Regions from separate parts of the Nonomuraea polychroma genome, predicted to be linked through region 2. Evidence: predicted binding sites of a transcription regulator. Region 2 holds the regulator's gene; the other holds the start of a gene.
The links. The regulator HrcA, encoded in region 2, represses chaperone genes, less so after heat shock. The targets are predictions, from matches to a motif close to TTGGCACTCTCNNNNNGAGAGTGCCAA.
Positions count from the first base shown of each region.

Region 1: a site for HrcA is predicted at 2,185-2,211, ahead of groL (chaperonin GroEL). Genes of this name have one in related genera too.

Region 1 covers NZ_SAUN01000001.1:8,673,063-8,676,474, forward strand. The annotation lists gene EDD27_RS39790 (YbhB/YbcL family Raf kinase inhibitor-like protein) at 1-207, shown strand, start outside; gene groL (chaperonin GroEL) at 449-2,074, opposite strand; gene EDD27_RS39800 (cold-shock protein) at 2,404-2,604, opposite strand; gene EDD27_RS39805 (MoaD/ThiS family protein) at 2,846-3,121, opposite strand; gene thrC (threonine synthase) at 3,145-3,412, opposite strand, start outside.
Region 2 covers NZ_SAUN01000001.1:535,232-538,643, forward strand. The annotation lists gene EDD27_RS02385 (DUF3097 domain-containing protein) at 1-265, opposite strand, end outside; gene EDD27_RS56215 (DUF456 domain-containing protein) at 283-1,122, opposite strand; gene hrcA (heat-inducible transcriptional repressor HrcA) at 1,278-2,291, shown strand; gene dnaJ (molecular chaperone DnaJ) at 2,303-3,412, shown strand, end outside.

The DNA of each region.
Region 1 (3,412 bases), 8.1 Mb from region 2:
GTCCACGCCCGCAACGACTACGGCATCGAGGCCTACGGCGGTGCGGCGCCGCCGCCCGGCGCCCCGCACCGCTACGTCTTCACCGTCCACGCGCTGGGCGTGGACAAGCTGGGCGTGGACAGCGACGCGAGCCCGGCGGTGGTCGGCTTCAACATCACCGCCAACACCCTGGCCCGCGGCCACGTCATCCCCCACTACGGGGTCTGACGGAGCGCCGGCGCGACGGAGCTCGATGCGGCGGCCGCCCCGAGCACCGCCGCAGGCATGGCGATGCCGGGAATACGTGCGTTGCGAGAAAGCATCCGCTGCTTCTTTGGTGAGTCATGTGCGGCAACCGCATTTTTCTCACTCTCAGTAGCGGATCAATTGTGCAACGTCATGCCTGGTGAAACGAATAAGAGCGGCCCGTGAAACCCGGGCCGCTCTTCGTCGCTACGCGAGAAAGGACCTAGAAGTCCATGTCGCCGCCGCCCGGCATGGCCGGAGCAGCGGGGGTCTTCTCGGGCTTCTCGGCGATGACGGCCTCGGTGGTGAGGAAGAGCGCCGCGATGGAGGCGGCGTTCTGCAGCGCGGAGCGCGTCACCTTGGCCGGGTCGATGATGCCCGCCTCGAACATGTTGACGTACTCGCCCGAAGCGGCGTTCAGGCCCTCACCAGGGGTGAGGTTGCGAACGCGCTCGACCACGACGCCGCCCTCGAGACCGGCGTTGACCGCGATCTGCTTGAGGGGCTCCTCGAGCGCCTTCTTCACGATCGCGGCACCGGTGGCCTCGTCGCCGTTGAGCTCGAGCTTGTCGAACGCCTTGGCGCCGGCCTGCAGCAGCGCCACGCCACCGCCGGGGACGATGCCCTCCTCGACGGCCGCCTTGGCGTTGCGGACGGCGTCCTCGATGCGGTGCTTGCGCTCCTTGAGCTCGACCTCAGTGGCCGCGCCGGCCTTGATGACGGCCACGCCGCCGGCCAGCTTGGCGAGGCGCTCCTGGAGCTTCTCGCGGTCGTAGTCGGAGTCGGTGCGCTCGATCTCGGCGCGGATCTCGTTGACCCGGCCGGAGATCTGCTCGGCGTCACCGGCGCCGTCGACGATCGTGGTCTCGTCCTTGGTGACGACGACCTTGCGGGCCCGGCCCAGCAGGTCGAGGGTGGCGCTCTCGAGCTTGAGACCGACCTCCTCGGCGATGACGGCGCCACCGGTCAGGATGGCGATGTCGTTGAGCATGGCCTTGCGGCGGTCGCCGAAGCCCGGGGCCTTGACGGCCACGGAGCGGAACAGGCCGCGGATCTTGTTGACCACCAGGGTGGCCAGGGCCTCGCCCTCGACGTCCTCAGCGATGATCAGCAGCGGCTTGCCGGACTGCACGACCTTGTCGAGCAGGGGCAGCAGGTCCTTGTTGGCCGAGACCTTGCTGTTGACGATCAGGATGTACGGGTCCTCGAGCACGGCCTCCATGCGGTCCGAGTCGGTGACGAAGTACATCGACGTCATGCCCTTGTCGAAGCGCATGCCCTCGGTGAGCTCGAGCTCGAGGCCGAAGGTGTTGCTCTCCTCGACGGTGATGACGCCTTCCTTGCCGACCTTGTCCATCGCCTCGGCGATGAGGGCGCCGATCTCGGGGTCGGCCGCGGAGATGGAGGCGGTGGAGGCGATCTGCTCCTTGGTCTCCACGTCCTTGGCCAGCTTGGAGAGCTCCTCGCTGACCCGCTCGACGGCGGCCTCGATGCCCTTCTTCAGTGCCATCGGGTTGGCGCCGGCGGCCACGTTACGCAGACCCTCGCGTACGAGTGCCTGGGCGAGCACGGTGGCGGTGGTGGTGCCGTCGCCGGCGACGTCGTCCGTCTTCTTGGCGACTTCCTTGACCAGCTCAGCGCCGATCTTCTCCCACGGGTCCTCGAGCTCGATCTCCTTGGCGATGGAGACACCGTCGTTGGTGATCGTGGGAGCGCCCCACTTCTTCTCCAGCACGACGTTGCGGCCCTTGGGGCCCAGGGTCACCTTGACGGCGTCGGCGAGCTGGTTCATACCGCGCTCGAGACCGCGCCGGGCGTCCTCGTCAAACGCGATCATCTTGGCTGCCATAAGGCTAGACCTCCCAGATACAGGGTGGCTTGTCCTGGACCGAGCCGACGCCCGCGACGGCACGGGCCTGCATCTCCGTTCGGCAGACCCCATCGTCTCGATCCGAGTTGTTGGCACTCTGCTGCACAGAGTGCCAACGAACTGTTTAGCACTCTACCCTGCCGAGTGCAAGCGAAGGACTACCATCCTGCGGTTTCCGCCCTGGTCAGTCCGTCTGTACGGCGAGCCGCTCACCGTGCGGCTCGCCGTAGGTCGACGAAGGAATGGTGGCCGCCTCGCCCGGACTGCGTTGCCGTGCGATGCCACCGGGTGCATACCAGTGATGTAAATCAGACCGCCCGGACAGACTCCGCCTGCGGCCCCTTCTGGCCCTGCGTGATCTCGAACTCGACGCGCTGGCCCTGTTCGAGTGCTCGGTACCCGTCCATCAGGATCGCTGAGTAATGGACGAATACATCCTTACCACCGTCTACCGCGATGAAGCCGTAGCCCTTGTCCGCGTTGAACCACTTGACGGTGCCCTGCGCCACTTCCGACTCCTCTTACTGGGCTCACAGATCTCGCCCATTCCACCGCGAGACCGTAATCGCATGACTTAACTGAAAATCAGCCAGACGATCGCCTCGACCATACCTGTGGCACGGGGTTTGGCAACAGAGTCAATCCACAAACTACGCATTTCTTCGCAGGGAAGCTCGTTCAACGTTGAATTAGTGGGGAAAAGGAGAAGGCGCCCACTAGGGGCGCCTTCAAAGATGTGATCTATGGCACTCAGCCGCCGGCGACCGCCGGGATGATGGAGATCTGGGTGCCGTCAGGAGCCGGAGTGTCGAGCCCTTCGGCAAAACGGACGTCCTCTTCCCCAACGTAAACGTTGACGAAACGCCGAATCTTGCCCGATTCATCCAGAATTCTTGCGCCGATCCCCGGGTAGTCGGAGTCGAGCTTGGCGAGCACGTCACGAAGCGTCGCACCCTCGCCACTCACTTCCGCGTTCCCCCCGGTGTACGTGCGCAGAATGGTGGGAATCCGCACAGAAACGCTCATGGTTATCTTGCCTTTCCTGGTTGTCAGACAGCCGCGCGGAACGCGTCGAGAGAGGGCCGGATCACGGCGGTGGGCTTGGCGTCGTCGCCGGTGATGGCATCCAGCGTCTTGAGCCCATCGCCGGTGTTGAGCACCACGGTCTCGGCCTCGGGGTCGAGCCGCCCGCTCTCGGCGAGCTTCTTGAGCACGCCCACGGTAACCCCGCCCGCGGTCTCGGCGAAAATGCCCTCCGTCGAGGCCAGGAGCTTGATGGCGGCCACGATCTCAGGATCCGTGACGTCCTCGACGGCC
Region 2 (3,412 bases):
TGGGCGTCGCGGTGGGCGCGGCTGTGGGACGTACGAGGGTCACGGGCTTGCCGTCCAGCAGGAACGCGGCCGGCGCGAGCGGGAACAACCGCCGCCTGCCGAACCGGTCCTCCAGCGTGACGGCCTCCTTGTCACAGGCCACCACCGCGCCGCAGAAGCCGCTGTCGGCGTCCTCCACGACGAGGTCCGGCTCGGCGGGCACTTTCGGGATCTTGCCCTTGCCCGGCCGCCGCCAATTGCCCGCCAGCACATCGCCCTCGTACACACGGGGACCGTAGCAAATCACCCGCCGACCGCAAGGCGCTTGCGCGCAGAGCTACGGCGCATGAGGACGACGACGGTGGCGACGATCGCGAGGAGGATTCCGGCGCCGGGGATCAGGAACAGCGCCACGGTCCCGCCGACGATCCCGCCCGCGGCGGAGGTCACCGGCTTGCCGACGCCGTACTTGACGTTCGCCGTCTCCTGGTTGGTGCAGGTCAGCTGGTAGTCGCCCTTGCTCGGCGCGTTGATCACGAGGATCTGCTCCCACGTCACGCTGCCGACTGTGAGCGACTGGCTGCCGCTGGTCTCGGCGAGCCTGGCCTGGCCGGAACCGCCGGAGATCTCGCACTCGTAGTTGATCCGCGTGTTGGTGGCGACGTAGACGGCCGGCTTGTCGGCCGGGTCGACGGTCACCGTGATGCTTTCGCCGGGCGAGAACGTCTTGGTGGGGGCCGCATCGGTCACGCTGCCGAGCACCCCGCCGACGAAGATGACGACGCCGACGATCCCGCAGACCACGGCCACGCCCCAGGCCGCCGCCAGCCACCACAGGCTGGGCTTTATGGCTTTGGAATTGATGTGCGGGGGGAATTGGGGCTGTTGGCCCTCCGGGCCATATTGGCCGTACTGAGGTGGCTGTCCGTACTGGGGAGTGGTGCCGTACTGCGGCGGCGGCCCCCATCCTGGCTGGGAGCCCGGTTGGGGCCCGTAGCCGGGCTGGGAGCCCGGTTGCGGTCCGTAGCCGGGCTGAGTGCCGGGCTGAGGTCCGTAACCCGGCTGAGGCGGTTGTGGCTGACCGTGGTAGGGGTCGTGTCCTGGAGGTGGCCCGTACGACGGCGGTTGCGAATTGTCCGACATGTCGGCAAGTGTGGGCCCTGTCGCTTGTAAGCCGCTAGCAACAGGATGGGAGCCGGTGTTATCGCACCTTGTGGGCGAGAGCCGTACACTTGGCACTCGGGAACACAGAGTGCTAGACACGTCGTTCCTGAAGGAAGAGGGCAGGAGGTGAGCACGTGCTCGACGATCGGAAATTGGCGGTGCTCCGCGCCATTGTCGAAGACTACGTGTCCACCAACGAACCGGTGGGCTCCAAGGCGCTGGCCGAGCGCCACAACCTGAAGGTCTCCCCGGCGACGGTCAGAAACGACATGGCCGCGCTGGAGGAGGAAGGCTACATCACACAGCCGCACACCAGCGCGGGACGCGTGCCGACGGACAAGGGATACCGCCTGTTCGTCGACCGGCTCTCGCAGATCAAGCCGCTGTCGGGAGCCGAGCGCAGGGCGATCGAGACCTTCCTCGCCGGCGCGGTGGACCTCGATGACGTGGTCACCCGCACCGTGCGGCTGCTCGCGCAGCTGACCAGGCAGGTGGCGGTCGTGCAATACCCGACATTGACGCGCTCGACGGTCCGGCACGTCGAGCTGGTGCCGCTGAACGACCGGCGGGTCATGCTCGTGCTGATCACCAATACCGGCCGCGTCGAGCAGCGCGTGATCGAGCTGCCCGAGGTGGTGGAGGACAACCGCATCGCGCATCTGCGTGCGGTGCTCAACGCCTGCCTCGACGGATGCGGCCTGAGCAACGTGCCCGAGCTGGTCGCCGACCTGCCGGAGCGGCTGCCGGTCGAAGACCGGCCCGCGGTGGCGACAATCTTGTCGGTGCTGCTCGAGACCCTGGTGGAACGGCACGACGAGAAGATCGTGTTCGCCGGCGCGGCCAACCTCGCCGGCGCCGACTTCTCCACCGGCCTGCGTGACGTGCTGGAGGCGCTGGAGGAGCAGGTCGTGCTCATGCGGCTGCTCGGCGAGACGTCCTCGGACACCCCCTCCGCGCTCACCGTCCGCATCGGTTCGGAAAACCCTTACCTACGCGGCACATCCGTCGTCGCGACCGGATACGGTTCTGGCGACAACCAACTGGCCAGGCTCGGCGTGCTGGGGCCGACCAGGATGGACTATCCCGTGACGATGGGCGCCGTGCGTGCGGTGGCTCGCTACGTCAGCCAGATCCTGGCTGCATCATAAGAGGTCGATAAGTGGCAAACAGCGATTACTACGCCACCCTCGGGGTGCGCCGTGACGCCAGTCAGGACGAGATCAAGAAGGCATACCGCCGCCTCGCACGCGAGCTGCACCCCGACGTGAACCCTGACCCTGAGACCCAGGAGCGGTTCAAGGAGATCACGCAGGCCTACGAGGTGCTGTCGGACCCGAACAAGCGCCAGATGTACGACCTGGGCGGGGACCCCTTCGCCGGCGCGGGAGCAGGAGCGGGCGCCGCGGGCTTCGGAGCCGGCTTCCCGTTCAGCGACATCATGGACGCCTTCTTCGGCTCGGCGGCCGGCACCCGAGGGCCGCGCTCGCGGGCGCGCCGGGGCCGCAACGCCACCATCCGCGTCGAGCTCGACCTGCGCGAGACGGCGTTCGGCACCACTCGCGAGCTGGTCGTCGACACGGCGGTGCTCTGCGAGGTCTGCCACGGGGCCGGCGCCGCGCCGGGCACGCACCCCGACACCTGCGACATGTGCAACGGACGCGGCGAGATCTCCCAGGTCACCCGCTCGTTCCTGGGCCAGGTCATGACCTCGCGGCCGTGCCCGCAGTGCGGCGGCTTCGGCACCATCATCCGCCACCCCTGCCAGGAGTGCTCCGGCGACGGCCGGGTGCGCACCCGCCGTACGATCAAGGTCCGCATCCCCGCGGGCGTGGAGGACGGCACCCACATCCAGCTCGCCGGCGAGGGCGAGGTCGGCCCTGGCGGCGGCCCGCCCGGAGACCTGTTCCTGGAGATCGTCGAGCGGGCCCACGAGATCTTCGAACGGCGCGGTGACGACCTCCACTGCACCGTCCAGATCCCGATGACGGCCGCCGCGCTCGGCACCGTGCTCGTGGTCGAGACGCTCGACGGCTCCGAGGAGATCGACGTCCGCCCGGGCACCCAGTCCGGCCAGGTCATCACCATGTTCGGGCGCGGCGTGCAGCGGCTCAACGAGTCCGGCAGGGGCGACCTGCTGATCCACGTCAACGTCGAGACCCCGACCCGGCTCGACACCGCGCAGGAGGACCTGCTGAAGGAGCTGGCCAAGCAGCGGGGCGAGGAGCGGCCGCCGGGCAAGTTCGCGCCGGGTCAGCAGGGCTTCTTCTCG